3 regions of the Paenibacillus paludis genome follow, and region 1 is predicted to be linked to each of the others. Evidence: riboswitches for the same ligand, from Rfam matches in the RefSeq annotation. Region 1 holds a riboswitch; each other region holds the start of a gene.
What was found. Region 1 has a riboswitch for cyclic di-AMP ahead of ACAN56_RS34305 (C40 family peptidase). Riboswitches for the same ligand answer to the same signal wherever they lie in the genome.

Region 1 (5,060 bases):
CGGGCCTAAAACCGGTACAAGAACTCTACTTTCATCTTTATCCAAACGCATTTGCTTCTGAGGATACTACGTTTATGAAAGAATCTGGAGGCGAACTCCGGGGTGATGCCATGCCGGCGAACGGATTTGGCAGCATGACCCTGACCGATCTCCGGACTACGGAGGGAGTCTCGCTCATGCAGCGGCTGCAATACGTGCAGCCTGATGATGGCAATGTCAATGACAAGACACTCGTAAAGGTGCATCTCCCGCAGCCGGTTAACGGAGGGGAAAGCGTAACGCTTAAGGTCCAGTTTGAAGTTAAGCTGCCCAAAATATTCGCCCGCATGGGTTCCGCCGGCAATTTCGTGATGGCCGGGCAATGGTTTCCCAAACTGAGCGTCTATGAACCTGCCGGTACCCGGGGTGTACAAGAGGAAGGCTGGAATCTGCACCAATATCACGGAACATCCGAATTTTACAGCGATTTCGGTATCTACAATGTAACCATCTCCGTCCCCCCCAATTATATCGTTGGCGCAAGCGGGTTCCCGGTCAAGAGCGCCAAGCTGAAGCAGGATCAGAAGGTGTACCAATTTTATGCGGATGATGTACATGACTTCGCCTGGGCCGCTTCTCCGGACTTTGTGGTAGCCGAGGAGGCCTTCTCTACAGACCATGTACCGGGCGTGAGAATCAAGCTTTATCTGGACCCGCTGCATAAACATCTGCAGGAGCGTTATTTCCAGGCAGCGAAGGCCGCCCTGACCAACTTCAGCAAATGGTACGGACCTTATCCTTACTCTACATTATCCATCGTCGTACCTCCCAAAGAGGGCAACGGCGCCGGCGGGATGGAATATCCCACACTGGTTACTGCTTTTGGCGCAGCTGAGGCTTCTCCAGGAACCTCTCTGGAGCGCACGGTCATTCATGAGATCGGCCATCAATATTTCTACGGGATGTTAGCCAGCAATGAATTCGAGGAGGCCTGGCTGGACGAAAGCTTCACTTCCTACGCCGAAGACAGGCTGATGGAGCAGGAGTATGGGGTATCATCCAATCATGTCCTGCAGGCCAGCCTGGTGACATCCTCCCAGCCGCTTGACCTGGAAACCTGGAAATACACTCCTGCTGATTCCTATGCCCGAAATGTGTACATCCGCGGCAAGCTGGTGCTGAAGGATATCGAACAGCAGGTCGGAACCAAGACGATGGATACCCTAATGGCGGCCTATACCCGTAAGTTCCGCTTCCGGCATCCTTCTACCGCTGACTTCCAGAAAATCGTGGAGAAGGTGACCAAAAAATCCTGGCAAGCCTACTTCGACCAATATGTATACAGCGGCGGTTCTCCGGATTTTTCGATTGATCATATTAAAATCTCTGACCCTAAAAAAGAGGGCGGCGATGATAATGCCCGTTACGAAAGTTCAGTAGCGGTCAGCAATAAAGGAAATCAGTATGGTGACGTCCCGATAAAGTTCACCTTCCTGGATGGCTATACCGTCCAGCAGTTTTGGAATGGAACAGAGAAGGAAACCACCTTTCAGCTAGCCTACAAAGCGCCTCTTTTGTCCGCAGAGATTGATCCGGAGCACTCCATTCTGCTGGAGAGTAAGCATCTCAACAATTTTAGACTGGCGGAGCTGGAGCGAAAGACGCTCTCCCGCTGGACGCTTAGTGCAACGAAGCTGCTTGAAACCCTGCTCGGAACTCTTGTCTGGTGAGGTGAAGGATTGTGAAAAGATCGATAACCCGCGGCTGGTACAGCATGAAAGAGCAATTTTATATTCTGATTCTGCTTTTTATCTATCGGCTGCTTTGGGGCTATTTCCTGTACAGATTCGTCAGGTCAGCCCTCATCCCGGTGCTGCTCCGTTATCCCGATACACACGCCGGCGGCAGCGGAATAGGCAGATTGCTGTATTATATCGAAGGACAGACTGCATTGGGCACAGACCCCGGGGTGCTGCGCTGGCTCTGGCTGCTGCTGGCCCTCTCAGCGCTACGGCTGCTATGCTCCCCCTTTATCCGTGCAGGGCTGCTGCATGAGCTGCACCAGGAGCGCAAAGGGGAGCGGGGAATGTTCTTTTTTCCCGGAATGAAGCTTTACGGACTCCCCGTACTGCTGTTCAGTCTAGCGGAATGGCTTCTGGCCGCAGCACCGCTGTATTGGCTTCTCCCCAAAATGTACGGGCTTCTCCTCAGCGGTATTCTCGATTATACCCTGCTGCTGAGACTGGTTCCTTATGTTCTGGCCTGGCTCCTGTACTTCTACCTGATCCGCATTCTGCTGCTGTACATGCAGTTTGGCTTCACCGGAGGAACAGGCATGTTCTCTTCCTTGCTGGTTGGCCTGAGGGTAATCCTCCCTTCCACCTGTATATCTGCACTGTTCGGCGCCGGCGGCCTGCTTCTGCTGCTGCTCTCCGGAGTGACCGCACTTTTCTGTCCAGGCCTGCCCGCACTGCTGTTCCGGCAATTTTCACCGCTTCCCTCAACGCTGTTCAAAATGTGGAGCATAGCGGGGCAGTATCACCTTTGGTGCAGCAAAACATTTCCACAATAATTACGCCAGTCCCTTGGCATAATAGAAGAGTCACTGCCCCAGATAAAGGGCGGGACTCTTCTTTTGGTTACAACGTGATTTAGGGTATTTGCAAAACTGTAAATCCTCTGGTACAATGATGCCTGTACCAGTAGTAACAACTTTGTAATCTTTTGAAACTAATTTGAAGTAAATGAATGTGCCTTTAAGCATTTAACCTTGTCGATACGTCACTGTTTCGGTGCATAAAACGCCAAATTCCCGGCACCGGGAAGTGGGGGAACCATATTTTGGGTGAATTGATCTCGCTTTAGAGGGGTCATAGGGGAACCTTCTACCGAATCCTTAAGCTAACCTCGCAGGCCTTGGAAGGAGTACATCTTTTGAAAAGTCATAATTTTAAGAAGAAATGCACCGCAGCAGCATTAGGGCTGGTGATGGTGTTCACGCTTGGAGCAGGGAGCGCTTTCGCCGACTCCAGAATGGATACGGTTATTACAAAAACACTGGGAACGACGTATAAAACCGGAGGCATAAGCACTGCCGGCTTTGATTGTTCTGGATTCACCAAATATGTATTTAAGAATGTTGGCCTTACCTTGCCCCGCACTTCCAAAGCACAATTCAGCGTTGGAACCGCCGTATCACGGAATAACCTCCGTTCCGGCGACCTGGTATTCTTCAATACCCTTGGCAATGGAGTCTCCCATGTCGGCATTTATGTCGGCAACGGAAAATTCGCCCAATCCTCTTCATCCCGTGGTGTAACTATCAGTTCAATGAGTCAATCCTACTGGGCCAACCGCTACGTTGGAGCCAAACGAGTAATGAGCACAACAGCTTACAAAGCTATCGCTTACGATTGACATCCCTCAGGAATTTCATCCTCCAATAAATAATTGTAACTTATAGAGATCCGGAAACTGATTATTGCCGTAATCATTTCCGGGTTTTTCCTTTTTGTCTTCCTTATTCTACCTTTTACACGTATTTGAGGTCTGTGAAACACCTTTTTACTAAAAATCCCAACAAATCTAAGTTAAAGCTTACTCAGCGCGTAAATATAAGACCTTTTTAGCAAAGATAACTCTTAAAAAGCGTAAATATTATGCATTAATATGTTTTAAGTGATTGCCAACTGGCGAAGTCTTTGTTACAATTATCGCAGTGAGTTTTTAGTAACATTTTTGTAATTATTGAATCGGGTTTTACAAAGGTTTTGTCATGTATTGGTTAACAAGCTAATCCTAATCAACAGTCATGCCGAGTTCCCTAACCATTAGGGAAACGGGGGAACCGATTTTGGGTGAATTGACCTCCTATTCACAGAGGGGTCATAGGGGACCTTCAACCGAACCCTTAAGCTAACCTCGTAGGCATTTGGAAGGGGTATTCACTTTTGAAGAAGAAGTTAGCAGCAGCAGTACTTAGCTTTTCCATTATGCTTACCATCGGAGCAGGAAGCGCTTTCGCGGATTCCAAAATGGATAAAGTCATCGACAAGACCATCGGAAGTAAATACGTATCCGGCGGTGTATCGACCAACGGCTTTGATTGCTCCGGATTTACAATGTACGTTTTTGATAAGATCGGTATCAATTTGCCACACCAATCCGGTTCCCAATACCAAATGGGTACTGCCATTTCCCGGGATGATCTGAGAGCGGGAGATCTTGTATTTTATAATACAAGCGGTAAAGGTGTATCCCACGTCGGCATTTATGTCGGTGAAGGCAAATTCGCACATGCTTCATCCTCCCGTGGTGTAACCATCAGCACGATGAGTGACAGCTACTACGTCAACCGCTACGTTGGCGCCAAACGGATCATGAGTACAGATGCTTACCAATCCGTTACTTCTGATTCCCAAGACAATGATGACGTACAATAAGTTGTCGTAAAACGGGTACTCTTCCATGATTTTTGCCGAAATCTGGAGGGGGCCTGTTTTTTTTTGTCTATAAAATTACTTACCCCTCTCAATATCCGCCAAACATAAATCTCCCCCAAATTTCCTCCATTTTATAAAATATTTTTACCACTTTGTCAAGTTTCCGCCTTTCAGAAAATTTCTGAGTCGAATCAGGCCAGTTATGGATATAATTAGGTATAGCTAGTGCTGTTGCTCCCCATGAAAGGAGGCCGGTGGCCTTATGATTAGCTCCCCCGTTACATTCCATGTAGTTCCCATGGAGATCAGCCATGCCGAAAATATCGCCGCATGGAATTACAAAGCGCCTTATAATATTTACGAATGGATGCCTTGGTCCCAAATGGAGGCGCTTGGCATTGAATTTGGCGATCCAGAGCTACGCAGAGACCAGTATGTTTCCGTGGTCAACGAGCAAGGCATCCTTTGCGGCTTTGCGCAGTTGTTTCCGATGGAGGGTGTCGTCAGGCTGGGTATTGGAATGCGCCCCGAACTTTGCGGACACGGTCTTGGCCACATTTTCATGGAAGCCATCGTTCAGGCCGCGCTGAAGCGTTATCCCGAGCGGGAAATTGATTTGGAAGTATTGACCTGGAACCA
Region 2 (5,060 bases), on a different contig from region 1:
AAATCCGGGGCAAAGCTGGTCACAGCCTCCAGCGGAAGATCATAGCTGATGGTTGGCACATCTTTAAGATCAGCAATCAGATATTCCTGGGTTCCGTTTGTCACGGACCACTGCGCTACCGGGGTAACGCCCAGTGTTACCAGGTAGTCTTCCATATAAGAAGCAAGTACGCGCTGCGGATTAGCCGGTACCGTGACTTCATGTCCCATGGCGTCTGTCACCGTTTTCTCTGTAGCCGGTGCAGTTGTTTTCGTTGGCGCTGCCGTTGCTTCAGCAGTAGCCGTAGCCGTAGGTGCAGCGGTAGCTTCCGCTCCAGAATTTGCAGCATTCTCATTATTGCCATTGCCGCAAGCGGACAAGAACAAAGTCATAGCCATACATCCGATCAATGCCAGCTTCATGCTGCCTGATCTCTTATTGTTCGAAAACATTAAATACCCCTCCTGTATTTACAAGCATTAATGGTCAAAGGTGTCCGAGGCCTTCGCCTTACTTTTTAAATGATATTGATTCTCATTATCTCTGTCAACAAAATTATTCGTTCTATAAAAAAAGGTTGCCTCCGCAAGCTACGGAAACAACCTCTGCTAACCATATTTATCTGCCTATTTGTGCAAATGATAGGGCACTGTTGCTACAACTATATCTTTTTGATTCATTAGATAAGAACGAATGAACAGGCTGGTCTGATTATGCAGGATCGCCTGCCACCAATGTTTGGTAATGAACTGTGGAATTAATACGGTAATATGGTCTGTAGTAGCGGTCTTCCACTCTACGGTATCGATAAATTTCACCAGTGGGCGGATAATGCTGCGGTAACGGGAACGAAGCACGATCAGGCGTACACCCGGGTTCCATTCCTCCCATTTTTGCTCCATCTTGTGAATTTCCTCTTCATCAAAACCAACGTAGACTGCCACCACATTATCTGTTAACGACTTCGCATAACTGATCGAATGCAGTACAGCGCGTGTCACACCCGCAACCGGAACAACAACGGTACTTCCTTTAATCAGCGGTTTATCCGTAGCAGGACATATGCGAAGCTGATCAGCTATATTCATATAATGGCGGTGAATGCGGTGGAATACGAACATGACAACCGGCAGGAAGATGAAGGCCATCCACACGCTGGAAAACTTGGTAATGATAAAGATAAGCGTAATCGTCAGGGTAGTCAGCATACCGATTGTATTGACTACAAATTTATTCTGCCAGCCTTTCGGCTTCGTTTTGAACCAGTGCACCATCATGCCAAGCTGCGACAGCGTAAAAGGGATAAATACTCCGACTGCATACAGCGGAATCAGCCCTTCTGTATTTCCGTGGAAAGCAGCTACAAGCACAGCCGACAATACTCCGAGAAAGATAATACCATTAGAGAAGCCCAGGCGGTCTCCCCGGACCATGAAGGCATGAGGCAAATATTTATCTTTGGCGAACATGAACGCAAGCAGCGGAAACGCCGAGTAAGCTGTATTCGCCGCCAGGAACAAGATGACGGCTGTTATCCCTTGGATGAAAAAGTACAAACCGCCCCGGCCAAACGTAGATTCGGCAATTTGCGACACGACGGTGGATTTCTCATTAGGAGTAATCCCATACCAGTATGCCAGCAGCGTAATGCCGGTGAACATCAATCCGAGGATGCCTCCCATCAGCATCAAGGTTTTGGCGGCGTTTTTTTCCGCTGGAGCTTTGAAGTTCGGAATGGCATTCGATACCGCTTCTACCCCGGTCAGTGCCGAACAACCGGAACTGAAGGCTTTGAGTAATAGGAACAGGCTGACATTGGAAACGGCGGAACCGATTTCCGGGATTTCGGCATGAGCGCCGCCTGTAATATATTTGTACACCCCGGCAATGATGAGTACAAAGATAGAGACCACGAACAGATACACCGGGATGGCAATAAATGAAGCGGACTCCGTCACCCCGCGGAGATTGATAATCGTCAAGATCAGAATGACGGAGACTGCAATAAGGACAGTATGATTATGAAGACTCGGAAAGGCCGATGTGATCGCATCCGTTCCCGCTGAAGCACTAACTGCAACCGTAAGAATGTAATCTACCAATAAAGAGCCGCCAGCCAAGAGGCCGGTAGGAACGCCCAGATTGCTTTTTGCCACGATATACGCTCCGCCGCCTTGCGGATAGGCAAAGATGGTCTGGCGATAGGAAAAAATAAGGATGGCCAGCAGGCCCAATACGGCTAATGCAATCGGCAATGAATACCAGATGGCGGTGAAGCCAGCGGCCACCAGTACAATCAGAATTTGCTCCGTTCCGTAGGCCACAGACGAGAGTGCATCGGAAGACAGAACAGCCAGTGCTTTCACCTTGGATAACTTTTCATGATCGAGTTCGTTCGACTTCATCGGACGCCCGATCAATAGTCGTTTTACCTTGCTTACCATTGTAGTAACAGTTCCTCTCTTTGTTGAGTTGAAACGGTAATACCGCGCGCCGTTTTCATTGGCAGGTTTCATAAATGCAGGCACAAAAATAAGCATACGGAAATGATCCGCATGCTTACGCATGCTCATTATCCCACCCTTGCTTACGAGGTTAGCTGGCGGATTCGGGCTGTGGTAGCCCTACGGTTCCGGTCATACTGACCTGCCTCCGATTCACCCCATTGACGTTGCCGTCAAGTTTGGTTCCCCCGTTTTTCCTTGCGGAAAATTCAGCGCATATTCAACTTCTCACAAGGACTAATAATAGTCTACAATAGCTTTTCAGTAAAGCGGTGAAAAAAATGAAAAAAGAATGAAAAAACATCCAAAAAGCTCAAATCCAAGATCGGGGATAAGTGGATCTTTCATTCTCTTTCATTATCCCAGCGTTCCGTGATTTTTGAGTGTTTTGGATGTTAATTGTGACAGAAATTAAGGAAATATTTTTGCTCTAAATTCTGCTTAGCCTTTTCTTATTCTGCTGGCTCTTCTTGGCGCCCGGTCCAGAGCAAAATTGCGATTAGAGCAAAAGCAATCAACGCAAGCAGAGGTACCGTAATGAACCCTAAAAAGTTCAAATAATCCTCATTGCAGGGTACACCAATTTTGCATGGCAAAATTTTACTGAGTGCAGGAATTTTCTGCTCTGCGTAATGGTACAGGGAGATGCTCCCGCCTATCAGACATAAAGGCAGCACATAAGGAATGATGCGTTTATCTCCCCGGTACGTGGCAATTCCGAGCAGAATCAGCTGAGGATACATAAAGATACGCTGGAACCAGCATAGCCTGCAGGGTTCATAATGCAGCACTTCACTAAGATACAAGCTTCCTGCTACTGCAATTACGGAAACAAACCAGGCCAGATACAGGCAGTGGCGTCTGCAGAAGGTAGAGAATTTCATCATTTGGCATCCGCCGAATCAAGGGCGATTTGCACCTGCGAGTCGATGGCTTTGATATCAAAAGCCTTGTCTACCTTGACTCCATTAACAAATACAGTAGGAGTAGAGGTCACTTTGCTGTCTTCGGCCAGCTTCATATCTCTCTGCAGTTCACTTTCATAGGTGCGTTCCTCAATGTCTTTACGCAAGAGGTCAAAATCTATCGGCAGGTTCTCTTTCTGCGCCAGGCTTACCAGGTAATCAGCGGTCGCCCACTCTTCGCTCTCCTCGCCCTGATTAGCATAGATTGCGTCATAATAGGTCCAGAAAGCTTCACTGTTCTGATGATAGACAGACAAAGCTGCTAATGAAGCTGTTTCGGAATCCGGTCCGATAAAGGCCATATTTACGAAGTAAAAGGCCGCTTTGCCCGGAGTTACGTATTTTTCAACAAGCTGAGGTTTGATGGTACCGGTAAAGTCTGAACACGCCGGACATTTATAATCCCCGAATTCGACAATTTTGACTGGAGCATCCTCTTTTCCAAGTCTGTGCATCTCGCTGTAATTAAAGTCAGAGTTCCCTTTTGGAATCAGCATGATTAGAGCGACAAAGATAATGATAACTGCTGCTACTGTGCTGAAGATCAGAATTCTCGTTTTTTGCTTCTGCTTTTCCTGTTCTGCCCTGCGCTTCTCCTGCTTGCTCTGTTGGGGAGCCGCGGCACTGTTTCGTTTGTTTTTGCTCAAAGAGAGTTCCTTTCCGTCCACTCAGGACCCGGGTAATGAAAGTCATATAATTTAAAATTATATAATTAAAGTTCTCTCTTTGGCAAACTTCCATAACAAACTTCAGCTCACACCGCCTTTGTTTTCAACTTACTGTTCGGAGTCTCTCCTTCCTTGCTGAAAAGCTGTTCCTTAGCCTGGTCCATCGGATGCAGGGGGATTCTAAAGATGAATTCCGTCTTTCCATCCTGCGGGGAATCGACCCATATCGTACCGTTCATCAAATCAATCAGCTTCTTGCAGATAGCTAGCCCAAGCCCCGTTCCGGGGTATTTCCGGCTGTGAGAGGCATCCGCCTGTGAGAAGGGCTGAAACAGCAGCGGGAGCTTGTCGGGTGGAATGCCGATGCCTGTATCCTTCACTCTAAACTGCAATTGTTCTGAGTTCCCCCCCGTACGGCACAGTTCCACTACTACGTTAATCTCACCTGTATGGGTGAATTTAACGGAATTTCCAATCAAATTCACAAGAATTTGCCGAATTCGAGCGCTGTCTCCAACTAAATAGTCAGGGATGGCCGGTGCAACCTGGAGTGTGAGATTTAATGCTTTCTCCTTACATACGACCTCGTACAGATTCATACATTCCCTGAGCAGCACTGACAGCTGAAAAGGCTCCCTATGCAGCTGCAGGCCGTCAGCCTCCAAGCGGGAAATATCCAGAATATCACTAATCACATTGAGCAAGGCATGACTGCTTCTATTTTGCAGCTTCAACAGATCCTGGTGCTCCTGATGATGAATCTCGTCAGCGAGCAGCTGATTTATTCCGATGATCCCGTTTAACGGCGTTCTGATTTCATGGCTCATAGTAGCCAGAAATTCGCTTTTCATCCGGGCAGCACTTTCAGCCGCTTCTTTGGCAATAATCAGCTCCTGCTGAAACAGGGCAAGCGCAGTCACATCTTCGGCAACGATATAGACAAA
Region 3 (5,060 bases), on a different contig from region 1:
GAGCCTTCTCACCATTCATATAGGACTGCAGCCAGCCGGGGTGAAAGACCATAACCTGCCCGCCCATCACCTTCAAATGGTTGTGCATCAGGGAGGACTGCATATTAAGCGCTGCTTTGGACATACAGTATCCGTACATATTAATCCGTTTGTTCCGGCCAATGCTTCCGGCTTCTGAGGAGATATTAACAATCAATTTCTGCTTGCTCTGCATTAACAGGCCCATCAATTCATTACTGACCCTTAAAGAACCAAGCGTGTTTACATTATAAATGTGAGCCATGGCTTCATCGTCCATATCAACAAGCATCGTGGCATCATCGGCTCTATGAATAATACCGGCATTATTGATAATCATATCAACATGAGCGGTACTGCCCGAAATGCTGCGTGCCGCTTGCTTGACACTCTCACGGTCGCCGATATCCAGCGGGATCAGAGTTAATCGGTCCGGGTACTGCTTTTTCAGTGCGTCCAGCGATTCCGACTCCTTCATATACTGACCGGCAAATACGGAATATTTGTTCTCTAGAAGCCAGCTTGCCAGAAAAAAACCTAAACCTCGGTCAGCACCGGTAACAAAAGCAACCCTTTTCATGATTATGGACACACCCTTTACGATTCTTCAGGATACACGCGGCATCTCTCTCACATTAGCATGGCAGTCACGTTTTTTCAACGTCCTTCATGGGACTGTAATTCCGCTGAAAGAGGTGCTCTAACTTCCTTTTGATTTAATTTTGAACTATGTTACAATCGTAGTTACAAGTACTTATAGGAAGGTGAGATACCGATGTCTATCCAACAACTTCATACTCTGGAAGAACTGCAGCAATATGTTGCGCAACCAGGTAAAAAACTGCTTTTCAAGCATAGCACTACCTGCCCGATCAGCGCCAAGGCCAACGAGGAATTCACAGCCTATGCGCAAGGCTCCGAGACTCCAGCTGCCATTGTCCATGTGATTGAAGACCGTCCGTTGTCCAATCAGATTGCCGAAGATTTCGGGATCAAGCATGAATCTCCGCAGATCTTCCTGCTCGAAGACGGCGAAGTGCGCTGGAACACCTCCCATTGGAAAATCACCCGGGACGCCATCAAGGCAGCTGTGAGCCAATGAGCCAGCCGGTTATTGTCTATTCCACCACAGGATGCAGCGACTGTAATCAAGTGAAACAGTGGCTGACCGAGCAAGATGTTAGCTTCGAGGTGCGTGATGTTATGACAAGTACAGTGTATCAGGAAGAAGTCGAGAAGCTGGGCTTCATGGGTGTGCCTGTTACTGTGTACGAAGGCCGCGCAGTCAAAGGCTTCAACGTTTCCGAACTTAAGGAGCTTATTGGAGCAACTGCTGAATAATTCATAGCGTGAGGCATATAAATATTTATATTTTGAAAAAGGCATCTCCTTGGACCTCTGTCCAGGGGATGCCTTTTATTTGCCCTTTTATATGGCCTTATCCTGGATTCGTTGAGACATCCGCCAGAAAAGAGACATTTCCGCTGTGGGAATAGATGACGGAATCCGCTCCAAGTCCTTTATAGACCAGTCTGGGATTCATCGAAGTCGTAATTACGTATATTGGTTTTGTCGTCCAGGTCCGGCACATCTGGATATACCGGCAGCATAAGGTCACACTGCTCTCGAACAGAAATACTCTGCCTACCGGAAAAGAGGGTCGGAACCATGTATTCTGATGATGTGTATCCACCACAAGATTGACTTCGATTCCCAGCTCCTCCAGACGCCGCTTCTCCGCCGCATTGTTGGCGATTCCTGCGATCTTGTAGCCTCTGAACTTTAAGATTTTGATAAAATGCTCCCCCGCTTTAGTCGGAGCGTTAATGAGTACATATTCTTCCGAATTCGCCATATCTTCCTCTCCTCCGGCCTAGGACTTCCATTCATTTCTCGTACGAACACAGCAAAAAACCACAAAGGAATTCCCTCTGTGGTCCAATTAGCGGTCACATTGTGCTCATCCTCTCTAATACGCTTACGAGGTTAGCTGTCGGATTCGGGCAGTGAGAGTCGCCCTACCTGTATCCATGCGAGCATTCTCTCGCACTTTCACAGGATTCACCCCATAACCGGCTCCGACTCTCACATCGGCTGCCGATTGTTGGTTCCCCCGCTTTCCATAACGGAAATTAAGCGGACTGCGTATTCGATTGTGTAGTAAACAGAAGTAATCATACTCTGGCGGTCACGGCCTTGTAAACCGCCAAACCTGCCAAAATAATGCATTTAGTAAACCCAATCCAGATCAGGTAGCGCTTACTTAAGCCTCAATCTCATCATTCCTCTTATTTACTCGGCTTATCAACGATTTGCGGAAAAGCATTCAGCGTTGTGATTTTATTCACCCAATGTTGAGTAAATTGCCTTTTGTGCTCTGATCACCCTAAATCAAAAGTAGTCGTATGCACGAGATAAAAAGCCGAAAACCGTTGATAAACACCCTTTTAGCGCATCTTACCGTTTCCTTTGCCAGAATTCCCTGAAAATCGGCTCAGAAGAATGTTTTTTCCTTTTTACAAAGCTCATGCGAAAAGAGTATGATTCGGTTTGAATCCAATGCATGAAATGCGATATGAACGCTGAATTCCCGCAGTGCGGGAAACGGGGGAACCATCAGGCCCGCAGGGCCTTACCTGGAAGATAAGAATCTTTCTTGGGGTGAATCCGAAGGAGACTGTGGTCTCATTAGGTAGGGCGACTCTCACCGTCCGAATCCGACAGCTAACCCCGTAAGCGACTAGAGAGAACCTTGATCCGCCACGTTTTTGCGCCAGGTGTATTTAAGCCTGTACCAAAACCGCAGCAGAGGTCCTCCTCTGCTGCGGTTTTTTGTGCTGAGGCTGCAGCTTATAAATGGGTAGGAGGGAAAACGAAATGAACCAGCGCAGGCTGTTACGTATAGAAGTGTTTGTATTCGATGCCCCCTGGCCATTCCATCATGCCGCGGAGTCATCCGGCAAATGCCGGTATGGTGTGCTGAAGCTTACGTGCAAGGCTGGGTGCAGCTGGGGAGCGGGGATACTGTCTGCGGAAGGCGATCATTTTGACGTCATTAAATGGAGCAGCTTTCTGAGAAGTATACGCAATCACAGGCTGGAAGAAGCCATAGAAATTGTACAGCAGCTAGGTGCGCAGTGGGAGCCGGGTCAGCAAGAAATCGTGCAAACGGCCCTGCTGGATTTAAAAGCCAAGCTGCAAGGCAAGGTCGTCACGTCACATCTGCAAATGGTTCCCTATTCCCGTACAGCTGGGGCCGGCGGTACGCCCCCCTTCAGACGGATGTACTATAAACCTTCAAGTTCCCTGCTGCATAAAGGCAGCTGGCAGGAACCGGACATAGCCGAGCTAATGGACAGATCCATCGCTTATTTCTCCATCTTATAATTTCTTATTCAGAAAGGAACGTGAAGACATGCCAGACCCATTATCCCCGGAATGGACAGCTGCCAGCGGGTTTGCGGAATATGTCCAAAAGAACACCGGAAATATTTATGCACTCACCAGTCTGCTGCTGGGAGAGGGTGCCGTTGCTGAAAAGACTGCGATGAAGACCTTCACTGAGCTTTATACCCGGTACCTTCATGATGATTTCATCCCGCAGCCTTTCTCTCTGGATGCGTACCGGGAGTGCATTCAGCAATGCTCCCGGGCTGCAGAGGAGTGCAGCCTCTTTGTTTCCAATGGATTAGCCTGGGAGGATCAGATTGTGCAGGTGTTATGGTACGGCATGCTGCTGCCTCTGCCGGCAATCAGCACCATTCTTGAGCAAAGCGTGCCAGTGCTGAAAACCCGGCTGAGACATGTGCGCGAGCAAATGTGCCGGTTGGAAACGTTGCGGCCTGAAGCAAACTTGTTTGTTGTATAGCTGCGTATGGAATATAGCAACTTGTCAAAGCGCATGAAAAAGCCGCAGCATAGTGCTGCGGCCTTTTCTATTTATACTCAGCTCTTGCCCTTGCCGCCTTTGGCGAATCTCCAGGCCGCTGTACAGCAGCCCAGCAAGCCCACTCCGAGCATTAACGTCTGCAGCACACCCAGCAGGGTAGAGCCCTCTGGCTTAAGCATGCTGCTGAGCAGAATCAGCAGAATTGAAGCTGCGAGGATCGCGGGGATTTGATTGTTTTTTTTCAAGATTACCACTCCTTATTAAATAACATACACCATAAACCTTCACTGATCCAGTTTGGCTCTGAACTCCCGGGGAGCCGCAAAAAAGCCGCGGTTTCCGAACCGCGGCTTCCTCAGTAAAACCTATGATCACTTCTTAGTTTGCGCGTTTAGAATGTCTGCCAAAGATGATTAATGACGCAATCATACCGGCAATGCCCATTCCTGTCAAAAGCCCTTGAATGAAATCAAGCACTCCTCAAAAGGTTTATATTGATGATTCCAATTAAATTTTGTAGGCCTTCATCGCTTTTCTGATCTCCTTGATGCTTGGGCGTTTGCCGTACATCAGCACTCCCGTGCGGTAGATCTTGGCGGCCAGCCAGCCGAACAGTAAGGTGGTTGCCAGTAAGATAAGAATCGAGATCAGAATCTCCCAGGTCGCTACCTCGCCAACGCCAATACGCAGCAGCATGCTGAGCGGAGAAGTGAATGGAACAAAGCTTGCTACCTTAACGAGCAGGGTATCCGGGACAGAGATGCTGAACATCGGAAGATATAAATTGACGAAGCCCAGCATAAGGATCGGCATGATCGCCTGGCCCAGGTCCTCGGTACGGCTGACAATGGAACCTACAGCTGCGTACATCAAGGCGTACAGGAAGTAGCCCAGAATATAGAGTACCAGTCCGTATAGAAGGATACTGATGTCCAGCTGCCCCAGATCAAGATCAAAATCGGTCAGGATACTGGCATTATGCGGAAGCATAAGGTTGGCAGCTACGCCTGCGGAGATAATCGCAATTTGCAGGATGCCGACCAGGAAGATGCCAATCACTTTGCCGAACATTTGCGTCAGTGGTGCAGCGCTTGTAATCAGGATCTCCATGATACGGGAGCTTTTCTCCGAAGTGATTTCGGCGGAGATCATA

Region 2: it holds a riboswitch for cyclic di-AMP, as region 1 does, so the genes downstream of both, ACAN56_RS01705 (APC family permease) here and ACAN56_RS34305 (C40 family peptidase) in region 1, are expected to answer to the same signal.
Region 3: it holds a riboswitch for cyclic di-AMP, as region 1 does, so the genes downstream of both, ACAN56_RS25880 (hypothetical protein) here and ACAN56_RS34305 (C40 family peptidase) in region 1, are expected to answer to the same signal.

Annotation. Positions count from the first base shown of each region.
Region 1 is NZ_JBGJZP010000035.1:17,787-22,846, reverse strand. It holds gene ACAN56_RS34315 (M1 family metallopeptidase) at 1-1,709, shown strand, start outside; gene ACAN56_RS34310 (hypothetical protein) at 1,721-2,551, shown strand; cyclic di-AMP (ydaO/yuaA leader) riboswitch at 2,772-2,910, shown strand; gene ACAN56_RS34305 (C40 family peptidase) at 2,968-3,396, shown strand; cyclic di-AMP (ydaO/yuaA leader) riboswitch at 3,782-3,924, shown strand; gene ACAN56_RS34300 (C40 family peptidase) at 3,930-4,421, shown strand; gene ACAN56_RS34295 (GNAT family N-acetyltransferase) at 4,684-5,060, shown strand, end outside.
Region 2 is NZ_JBGJZP010000001.1:404,094-409,153, forward strand. It holds gene ACAN56_RS01700 (iron-hydroxamate ABC transporter substrate-binding protein) at 1-431, opposite strand, end outside; gene ACAN56_RS01705 (APC family permease) at 606-2,423, opposite strand; cyclic di-AMP (ydaO/yuaA leader) riboswitch at 2,549-2,708, opposite strand; gene ACAN56_RS01710 (disulfide oxidoreductase) at 2,936-3,367, opposite strand; gene ACAN56_RS01715 (DsbA family protein) at 3,367-4,095, opposite strand; gene ACAN56_RS01720 (ATP-binding protein) at 4,203-5,060, opposite strand, start outside.
Region 3 is NZ_JBGJZP010000017.1:34,747-39,806, reverse strand. It holds gene ACAN56_RS25900 (SDR family NAD(P)-dependent oxidoreductase) at 1-598, opposite strand, end outside; gene ytxJ (bacillithiol system redox-active protein YtxJ) at 794-1,120, shown strand; gene ACAN56_RS25890 (glutaredoxin family protein) at 1,117-1,359, shown strand; gene ACAN56_RS25885 (hypothetical protein) at 1,457-1,873, opposite strand; cyclic di-AMP (ydaO/yuaA leader) riboswitch at 1,979-2,167, opposite strand; cyclic di-AMP (ydaO/yuaA leader) riboswitch at 2,589-2,771, shown strand; gene ACAN56_RS25880 (hypothetical protein) at 2,896-3,405, shown strand; gene ACAN56_RS25875 (hypothetical protein) at 3,434-3,886, shown strand; gene ACAN56_RS25870 (hypothetical protein) at 3,964-4,152, opposite strand; gene ACAN56_RS25865 (ABC transporter permease) at 4,415-5,060, opposite strand, start outside.